DNA from 3 places in the Shimwellia blattae DSM 4481 genome. Region 2 is predicted to be linked to each of the others. Evidence: predicted binding sites of a transcription regulator. Region 2 holds the regulator's gene; each other region holds the start of a gene.

Region 1 (3,279 bases), 1.7 Mb from region 2:
ATGTAACGATGCCGCGCCAACGGTCGCCAGCATCTCCTGCTGTTGTTCAGCAGAAGGGCCGATATGGCGGTCAATAAAAGCATCACTGTGTTCAAGCTGCGGTAAGGTCTGGGTCATGAGTGGTTATTCCTGCAACATCCTGGCCGGGAAATAGGACCAGATATAAAAATCAGAAACCAACGGGCCGGATAAATCCGGCCCACTGCTATTACTCGTTTTCTAACAGCGCTTCATAGGCTGTGGCGTCCAGCAGGGCATTGATTTCCGCCTCGTCGCTGGCTTTGATTTTGAAAATCCAGCCTGCTGCGTAGGGCTCGCTGTTTACCAGCTCCGGGGCGTCGCCCAGCGCATCGTTCACGGCAACAATCTCACCGCTGACCGGTGCATAGATGTCGGAAGCCGCTTTAACAGATTCAGCCACTGCGCAGTCGTCACCTGCGGCAACGGTGGTGCCCACATCAGGCAGGTCAACAAACACCATATCCCCCAGCAGCTCCTGAGCATGTTCCGTGATCCCAACGGTATATGTACCGTCCGCTTCCTTACGCAGCCACTCATGCTCTTTGCTGTATTTCAGTTCATTAGGCACATTGCTCATTGTTATCTCCTGATAGCGATTTACTGCGCGACGGGTTTACCGGCGCGAACAAAAACGGGTTTAGTCACCGTAACCGGTAACTCGCGGTTACGGATCTGGACCACGGCACGCTTACCGGCACCGGCCGGAGCGCGGGCCAGGGCAATACTGTAGCCCAGGGTCGGGGAAAAGGTGCCGCTGGTGATAACCCCTTCCTGGCAGTGGCCGTCTTCATCAAAGAAGCGCACCGGCAGGCCGCTGCGCAGCACGCCTTTTTCGGTCATCACCAGCCCCACCAGGGTATCGGTGCCCTTTTCACGCTGCTGTTCGAGTTTTTCACGGCCGATAAAGTCGCGATCCTGCGGCTCCCAGGCAATGGTCCAGCCCATATTGGCCGCCAGCGGGGAGACGCCCTCGTCCATATCCTGACCATATAAATTCATACCGGCCTCCAGGCGCAGCGTATCGCGCGCCCCGAGCCCGCAGGGTTTGACCCCGGCTTTGACCAGATCCGCCCAGAATGTAGCCGCCTGCTCTTTAGGCAGGGCAATTTCGTACCCGGCTTCGCCGGTGTAGCCGGTGGTGGCGATAAAGAAATCCCCCGCCTGCACGCCGAAGAAGGGTTTCATGCCCGCAACGGCCTGGCGCTGCTGCTCCGTAAACAGGGTTTGCGCTTTTGCCTGTGCGTTCGGGCCCTGCACCGCAATCAGTGCCAGATCGTCGCGCACGGTAACGGTCACGCCAAAGTGCTCTGCGTGTTCGTTAATCCAGGCGAGGTCTTTTTCACGGGTGGCGGAGTTAACCACCAGGCGGAAGTCATCTTCAGAGAGGAAGTAGACAATCAGATCGTCAATCACACCGGCGGAGGCGTTCAGCATTGCGCTGTAGAGGGCTTTACCGGGGGTTTTGAGTTTGGCCACGTCGTTAGCCAGCAGGTAGCGCAGGAATTCGCGGGTGCGGCTGCCGTGTAAATCGACAATGGTCATATGCGACACATCGAACATGCCCGCATCGGTGCGCACCGCGTGGTGCTCATCAATCTGGGAGCCATAATGCAGCGGCATCATCCAGCCATGGAAGTCCACCATGCGCGCGCCGCATAAATTGTGCTGTTCAAATAACGGGGTCTGCTGAGCCATTTTATCCTCTTTCAGTCCATATGCGCTGCCTGCCGCAGCCCACAACACGCCCTTTCCCCCGCGCCACGGGGGCGACGCAAACGTTCTCTTTACCGGCAAACTTACCACCTAACCCGGCGTTAAACCATAAGCGCAGGCCACCCGTCAGATAACCTTACAGCCAGAAACCGCGTGGATATAGCCAGAGAATAAAACTGAGGAAATGCGATTAATGCCGCACAATCACACATATGAGAGGTGAAAAATCAGAAGAAGATAACAATTCAGAAAAATAGGTAAACAAAATCACTACATCTGAATTTGCTTCGGATTAATAAAAGTAATCCGACTGGCGGGGTCAAATTAGAATATTTCAAATGAGGCGCCCTGCCCCCGCTGCGGGCAGGGGCAGGTGGTGGATCAGCGCAGCCACTCGGGCAGGTCGTGCAGGCCCATGGCCTGGCGCAGTAGCCGGGGCTTCACCCCCGGCAGGCTGTCGGCCAGGGTTAAGCCTAAGTCTCGCACCAGCTTTTTCGCCGGGTTGTCACCGGCGAACAGCTCACGAAACCCCTGCATACCGGCCAGCATCAGGGCGGCGCTGTGTTTGCGGTTGCGCTCATAGCGGCGCAGGTACAGGTATTCGCCAATGTCTTTGCCCTCTTTATGCAGGCGGCGCAGCTCAGCAATAAGCTCTGCGGCGTCCATAAACCCGAGGTTGACCCCCTGCCCGGCCAGCGGGTGGATAGTGTGGGCCGCATCTCCGGTCAGGGCCAGGCGGTGCCCGGCAAACTGGCGGGCATAGCGCCCGGTAAGCGGGAAGCACAGGCGCTCGCTTTCCAGCGTGCATACGCCAAGGCGCGTATCAAACGCCACCGCCAGCTCGCGGTTAAAATCCGCCGCAGGCAGCTGCGCCACGCGCGCGGCCTCTGCGGGGGTTAATGACCAGACAATCGAGCTTAAATGCCCGTCGTTAAGCGGCAGGAACGCCAGCACGCCATCAGCATAAAAAACCTGGCGGGCGACCGCGTCATGGGGGCGCTCTGTGCGCACCGTTGCCACCAGCGCATGGTGCCGGTAGTCCCAGGAGGTCAGCGGGATATCGGCCTGCCTGCGCAGCCAGGAGTTGGCGCCGTCTGCCCCCACTACCAGGCGGGCCGTCAGCATTGTGCCGTCGGTCAGGCTCACAAAGGCGTCGTTCTCCCCCCGGGCCAGTTGCTGGATGTGCGCCGGGGCCATAAGCGTAACGTCCCGGCACTCGCCCGCCCGTTGCCACAGGGCGCGGCGGATGGATTCATTCTCCACAATATGCCCCAGATGGCTGTAGCCACTGGTTTTGTCATCAAACGCGATCCGCCCGAAGCTGTCCCGCTCCCACACTTCCATGCCGTGATAACTGCTGGCGTGGCCGCGCAGAATGGTCTCCCAGACCCCGAGATGGCTGAGTAACTTTTCACTGGCCGCATTGATCGCCGAAACCCGCAGCCCGGCCGGGGTATCCTCCGCCCCGGGGCGGGGGGCCGACTGCTCCAGCACCGCCACCCGCAGGCCGCTCCCCTGCAGGCCACAGGCCACCGCAAGACCCAC
Region 2 (3,279 bases):
ACACTCAGACTGGTGCTGATGGCCGCCGCGCTGGTGCCCAGGTATTGCTGCATGGCGGAAAACGCAGGCAGGTACATATCGGTAGCCAGAAAGCCCAGCACGCTCAGGCCGGCCAGCCAGGCCAGAAATCCTTTTGATGGTTGCATAGCACACTCTTCGGTCGAATTATTTTCAGTCGCCCGGAGTGTAAGGAGTGCAACCCGGCTTGTGAAACGCTAATATTTGCCAGCTCCATTCAAAAATTTTCAAGGCAAATTATGTGGTCAGAATACGCGCTGGAAGTGGTGGATGCAGTCGCCCGTAATGGCAGCTTTAGCGCAGCTGCTCAGGAGCTGCACCGGGTGCCTTCGGCCATCAGTTATACGGTCCGGCAACTGGAAGAGTGGCTGGCCGTGCCGCTGTTTATTCGCCGCCACCGGGATGTGGAACTCACCCCTGCGGGGCGCTATTTCCTGCAGGAAGGGCGCGGCGTTATCAAAAAAATGATTGCCACCCGCCAGCAGTGCCAGCAGATAGCCAACGGCTGGCGTGGTCAGCTGGCGATTGCGGTGGATAACATTGTCCGCCCGGCGCGCACCAGCCAGCTGGTGTGTGATTTCTACCGCCACTTTCCTGATGTGGAGCTGCTGGTCTCTCTGGAGGTGTTTAACGGGGTATGGGATGCGCTGGCAGATGGCCGGGTTGAGGCGGCCATTGGCGCGACCCGGGCCATCCCCGTGGGGGGGCGCTATGCCTTCCGGGATATGGGTATGCTGCGCTGGCACTGTGTGGTCGCCAGCCACCACCCGCTGGCCCAGGTCACCACGCGCCTGGGGGACGACACCCTGCGCAACTGGCCTTCACTGGTGCTGGAAGATACCTCCCGCTCCCTGCCCAAACGCACCACCTGGCTGCTGGATAACCAGCGGCGGCTGGTGGCGCCGGACTGGGCCGCCGGGGTGGCCTGTATCAGTGACGGGTTATGTATTGGTATGGTCCCGGAGCATATTGCCGCCCCCCGGGTGAACAGCGGGGAGTGGCGGATACTGACGCTGGAAAATCCCTTCCCGGATGCGGCCTGCTGCCTCACCTGGCAACAACAGGAGTCGTCACCGGCCCTGAGCTGGCTGCTGGAGTATCTGGGGGACAGCGCCACCCTGAATCAGGAGTGGCTGCGGGTGCCGGAAGAACCGGCACCGACGGGGGATTAACGGCGATAATCGAGGAACGGGCCATCGGCCACTGAACGGCGCTCCACCAGACGGGGGTGCACCTCGATGGTTCTGGAGTCTTCGCGCTTATTAATGATGCGATCGAGCAGCATATTAAAGGCCGTCTCCCCCAGGGAATCTTTCGGCTGGTGGACCGTGGTCAGCGCCGGGGTAAAGTAGCGGGAGTGGCGGATATTATCGTACCCGATCACTGAAATATCCTGCGGCACGCGCAGGCCCATTTCATCCGCGGCACAGATAGCCCCCATGGCCATAGCGTCGCCGCCACAGAAAACCGCCGTCGGGCGCTGGGATGAGGCCAGCAACTGCTGCATGGCCCGGTAGCCGGACTCCGGCTCAAAGTCGCCCTGGACAATCCAGTGTTCCGGCAGGGTGATCAGCGCCTCTTCCAGGGCTTTACGGAACCCGGCCAGCCTGCCGGCCCCGGTATTGCGCTCCAGGGGCCCGGGAATAACCCCGATCTCCCGGTGGCCGCGCTCAATCAGATAGCGCCCGGCGATATAACCGCCCTGGAAGGCGTTATCAATCACGGAGTCGGTAAAATCGGCTTTGGCTTCGCCCCAGTCCATGACCACCATCGGAATATGGCGATACTCCTCCAGCATGGCGAGCAGTGACTGGGGATATTCTGAACACATAACCATCAGGCCATCGACCCGTTTCTGAGCCATCATGGACAAATAGGCGCGCTGTTTTTCCTGGTTATTCCAGGCGTTGCCGAGGATCAGCGTATAGCCGCGGGCAAAACAGTTTTTTTCTACCGCTTCAATGATCTCAGCAAAGTAGGGCGCTTCACTGCTGGTGGCCAGCAGACCGATCGATTTCGTGTGATTCACCTTCAGGCTACGGGCGACGGCGCTGGGTGAGTAATGTAGCTCTTTAATGGCTGCCCATACCGCGTTGCGTGTCTCTTCCGCAACAAACCGGGTTTTGTTAATCACATGTGATACGGTTGTGGTGGAAACGTTTGCGCGTTTCGCCACATCTTTAATTGTCGCCATGAAGTATTACTCCGGCCCCTGTCCTGACCCGTTGAAAAGTAGCCGGGTAATCGTTTGCGTTTCCTTAGCGGATGCCGCAACTCTCTGGTTGGGCCGGGCCGGGGAAGTCAACGCAAAAATGCGAAAGGGCGTAAATAGATAGTTCGTCATAAATTAGCGGGGGATTGTGGACGATCCTGGCTAAAAGGGGAAGAGGGAAAATGCAGTTTAGTGAAAAATCAGGTAATATTTTTAACGATTACCGCGATAAATAACTCACCCGTCTCCCCCCGGGGAGCAAAAGGAGCAAGAGATGAGCACAGAGCTGAGATACGCATTAGTGACGACGGTGGTCGCACTGGGGCTGATTGTCGCCGCAGCATTCACCGCTATTCTGCACTAAATTGCGCAACAGGCCGCGGCACACCGGTAACAGGTGCCGCGCTTCCTGGCGGTTTTGCGCAACACCCGCACCGGATTTTTCCTGACTGAGCAATACTCTTTTCCATAAATGCGGCTTTTTCTTCAGGTCATCTGCTGAGATGATGCTGAACAGTTTTTTAACATCTGGGATTTATCACTGTCTATCCGGGGTTTTCACGGCGAGCGTTGCTGTCCGGCAATGGCTGTCTCCCCCTGACCGGAGTTATTCATGAAAATTAATTTTCCACTTCTGGCGCTGGCTATTGGCGCTTTTGGTATCGGCACCACTGAGTTTTCCCCCATGGGGCTGTTACCGGTCATCGCCCAGGGCGTTGGGGTGTCTATCCCTACGGCGGGTATGCTTATCAGCGCTTATGCCATCGGGGTTATGGTGGGTGCACCGCTGATGACACTGCTGCTGGCCCAGCGCGGCAGGCGTAATGCCCTGCTGTTGCTGATGGCTATCTTCACCCTTGGTAATGTGTTGTCGGCGCTGTCGCCCGGCTACGCCACGCTGATGGTGTCCAGAATAATCACCAGCCTGAACCACGGGGCATTCTTTGGTCTGGGGTCTGTGGTGGCGGCAAGCCTGGTGGCAAAAGAGAAGCAGGCCAGTGCGGTTGCCACCATGTTTATGGGGCTGACGATTGCCAATATTGGCGGGG
Region 3 (3,279 bases), 1.3 Mb from region 2:
TTCACAATATTCGCCGTGACCACCAGGTGGCCAACGTGCTCAGCAATCACCACCAGCGCCGCAGGCAGAATGGTGAAAATCGCAAACCACTCAAAACGCGGGGTATAGAAGGTCGGCAGTGCAAACCAGTGCGCATCGCGGATCGGGGTAATATCCACCATGCCCATGGCAAAAGAGAGCGCATAGCCCACCAGCACACCAATCAGGATAGGGATAATCGCCAGGAAGCCGCGAAACAGCACCGAGCCGAAAATCGTTACCGCCAGGGTCACCAGGGAGACGGTGATCGCTTTGGTATCCGGCGTGGTGCCGTCTGCCGGCAGCAGGCCCGCCATATTGGCCGCCACGCCCGCCAGCTCCAGACCGATAACGGCAACGATTGCGCCCATGGCCGCCGGGGGGAACATCACATCCAGCCAGCCGGTGCCGGCCTTTTTAACAATCAGCGCCACCAGGCAAAACAGCACGCCGCACATAATAAAACCGCCGAGGGCCACTTCATACCCCAGGGGCAGCAGTAACAATACCGGGGAGATAAACGCAAAGCTGGAGCCAAGATAGGCGGGGATCTTCCCCTTACAGATAAACAGATACAGCAGTGTCCCGATACCGTTAAACAGCAACACGGTGGCCGGGTTAATATGAAACATAATCGGCACCAGGACCGTTGCGCCAAACATCGCAAACAGGTGTTGCAGACTGAGCGGGATAGTTTGTAGTAATGGTGGTCTTTCGCTTACCCCGATGGCCCGGCGTGTCATAGTATTTTCCTCAGTATTGTTTTTTTCAGTGGAACGAACCAAAAAAAAGCCGACTATCAAGTCGGCTCAAATTGTTATTTAGTACCAAATATCTTATCGCCCGCATCGCCGAGGCCAGGAATGATGTACCCGTGCTCATTGAGCCCCTGGTCAACCGACGCCGTATACAGCTCAACATCCGGGTGCGCTTTTTCCAGTGCGGCAATCCCTTCCGGCGCGGCCACCAGCACCAGCACCTTAATGCTGTTGCAGCCGGCTTTTTTCAGTAAATCGATAGTGGCTATCATCGAGCCGCCGGTTGCCAGCATCGGGTCAACCACCAGCGCCATGCGCTCATCAATGTTGGAGACCAGTTTCTGGAAGTAAGGAACCGGCTCAAGGGTCTCTTCATTACGGTAGATCCCGACCACACTGATACGGGCGCTGGGAACATGCTCCAGCACCCCTTCCATCATGCCCAGACCTGCGCGCAGAATCGGCACAACAGTAATTTTCTTACCCTTGATCTGTTCAATCTCAACCGGGCCGTTCCAGCCCTCAATGGTGACTTTTTCTGTCTCAAGATCGGCAGTCGCTTCGTAGGTCAGCAGGCTACCAACTTCAGAGGCGAGTTCACGAAAGCGTTTGGTGCTGATGTCGTGCTCACGCATCAGGCCCAGCTTATGTTTAACGAGTGGGTGTTTCACTTCCACGATCTTCATACTCATTCTCCTAAAAAGCGGCAACCGCAAAAAAAATCGCCGGATTATACCGCTTTTTTTGCGCAGCGCCATATCTAAGGTGCCTGATCTGGATCAACGGAATGGCAAAGAGCCCACGTTAATAATAATTCATATCCCGCTTATAAGAGGCTCGCAAACGTTTGCCCTGACTGATAGAATTGCGCCGTTTTCTTCTCTATACCACCCGTGGGGACTTGAGCCGTGACCGATAAAACCTCTCTTAGCTATAAAGATGCCGGTGTTGATATTGATGCAGGGAATGCGCTGGTTGACCGAATTAAAGGCGTTGTAAAAAAAACCCGTCGTCCGGAAGTCATGGGGGGTCTGGGCGGGTTCGGTGCCCTGTGTGCGTTACCGCAAAAATACCGCGAGCCGGTGCTGGTTTCCGGCACCGACGGGGTAGGCACCAAGCTGCGCCTGGCGATGGATTTACAGCGCCATGACACCATTGGCATTGATCTGGTGGCCATGTGCGTGAACGACCTGGTGGTTCAGGGGGCCGAACCGCTGTTTTTCCTTGATTACTACGCCACCGGGAAGCTGGACGTGGACACCGCCGCCAGCGTGATAACCGGTATCGCCGAAGGTTGCCTGCAGTCCGGCTGTGCGCTGGTGGGTGGCGAAACCGCCGAAATGCCGGGCATGTATCACGGTGAAGATTACGACGTGGCGGGCTTTTGTGTTGGCGTGGTTGAGAAGGCTGACATCATCGACGGCAGTAAAGTGGCCGACGGCGATGTTCTGGTGGCGCTGGCCTCCAGTGGCCCCCACTCTAATGGCTACTCGCTGGTGCGCAAAATTCTTGAAGTCAGCGGTGCCGATCCGCTGGCTGACATGCTGGAGGGCAAATCCCTGGCAGACCACCTGCTGGCGCCCACCCGTATCTATGTTAAACCGGTGCTGGAGCTGATTGCGAACGCCGATGTTCACGCCATCGCCCACCTGACCGGCGGCGGCTTCTGGGAGAATATCCCCCGCGTACTGCCAGACAACACCCAGGCGGTGATTGATGAGTCCAGCTGGCAGTGGCCGGCCATCTTCACCTGGATGCAGCAGGCGGGTAATGTCAGTCGCCACGAAATGTACCGCACCTTCAACTGCGGGGTAGGGATGGTTATCGCCCTGCCGGCAGATCAGGCTGCGGGGGCCGTTGAGCTGCTTAACGGGCTTGGCGAGACCGCGTGGGTTATCGGCTCGATTAACGCCTCCGACGCCGGGCAACCTGTGGTTATCGCATAAATGACGCGCATCATAGTGCTGATTTCCGGCAACGGCAGCAACCTGCAGGCGATTATCGACGCCTGCCAGCAGGGCAAAATTGCCGGGAATATCTGTGCGGTATTCAGCAATAAAGCGGATGCTTACGGGCTGCAACGGGCGGAGATGGCCGGGATCCCGGCCCGGGTGGTCCTGCCGGCGGCCAGTGCCAGCCGCGAGGAGTTTGATAACCAGCTGATGGCGCAGATAGACGCCTGGCAGCCGGATCTGGTGGTGCTGGCGGGGTATATGCGTATCCTCAGCGCCGGGTTTGTGCAGCACTATCAGGGGCGGATGCTGAATATCCACCCTTCCCTGCTGCCGAAATACCCGGGGCTGCACACCCACCGCCGGGCGCTGGAAAACGGCGACCGGGAGCATGGCACCTCCGTGCATTTTGTTACCGAGGAGCTCGATGGCGGGCCGCTGGTGTTACAGGCCAAAGTGCCGGTATTCCCGGAAGATGACGAAGATATCGTCGCCGCCCGGGTGCAGCACCAGGAGCACACCATCTACCCGCTGGTCATCAGCTGGTTTGC

The links. Region 2 encodes PurR, which represses purine synthesis genes. Its sites were predicted from a motif close to CANGCAAACGTTTGCNTG; they were not measured.
Region 1: a site for PurR is predicted at 1,790-1,807, ahead of gcvT (glycine cleavage system aminomethyltransferase GcvT). Genes of this name have one in related genera too.
Region 3: a site for PurR is predicted at 1,613-1,630, ahead of purM (phosphoribosylformylglycinamidine cyclo-ligase). Genes of this name have one in related genera too.

The regions. Positions count from the first base shown of each region.
Region 1 is NC_017910.1:685,499-688,777, reverse strand. It holds gene gcvP (aminomethyl-transferring glycine dehydrogenase) at 1-117, opposite strand, end outside; gene gcvH (glycine cleavage system protein GcvH) at 209-598, opposite strand; gene gcvT (glycine cleavage system aminomethyltransferase GcvT) at 619-1,716, opposite strand; gene ubiI (FAD-dependent 2-octaprenylphenol hydroxylase) at 2,116-3,279, opposite strand, start outside.
Region 2 is NC_017910.1:2,348,595-2,351,873, reverse strand. It holds gene punC (purine nucleoside transporter PunC) at 1-146, opposite strand, end outside; gene punR (DNA-binding transcriptional activator PunR) at 258-1,190, shown strand; gene purR (HTH-type transcriptional repressor PurR) at 1,187-2,212, opposite strand; gene cydH (cytochrome bd-I oxidase subunit CydH) at 2,505-2,594, shown strand; gene EBL_RS11075 (MFS transporter) at 2,844-3,279, shown strand, end outside.
Region 3 is NC_017910.1:1,088,978-1,092,256, reverse strand. It holds gene uraA (uracil permease) at 1-761, opposite strand, end outside; gene upp (uracil phosphoribosyltransferase) at 836-1,462, opposite strand; gene purM (phosphoribosylformylglycinamidine cyclo-ligase) at 1,685-2,722, shown strand; gene purN (phosphoribosylglycinamide formyltransferase) at 2,723-3,279, shown strand, end outside.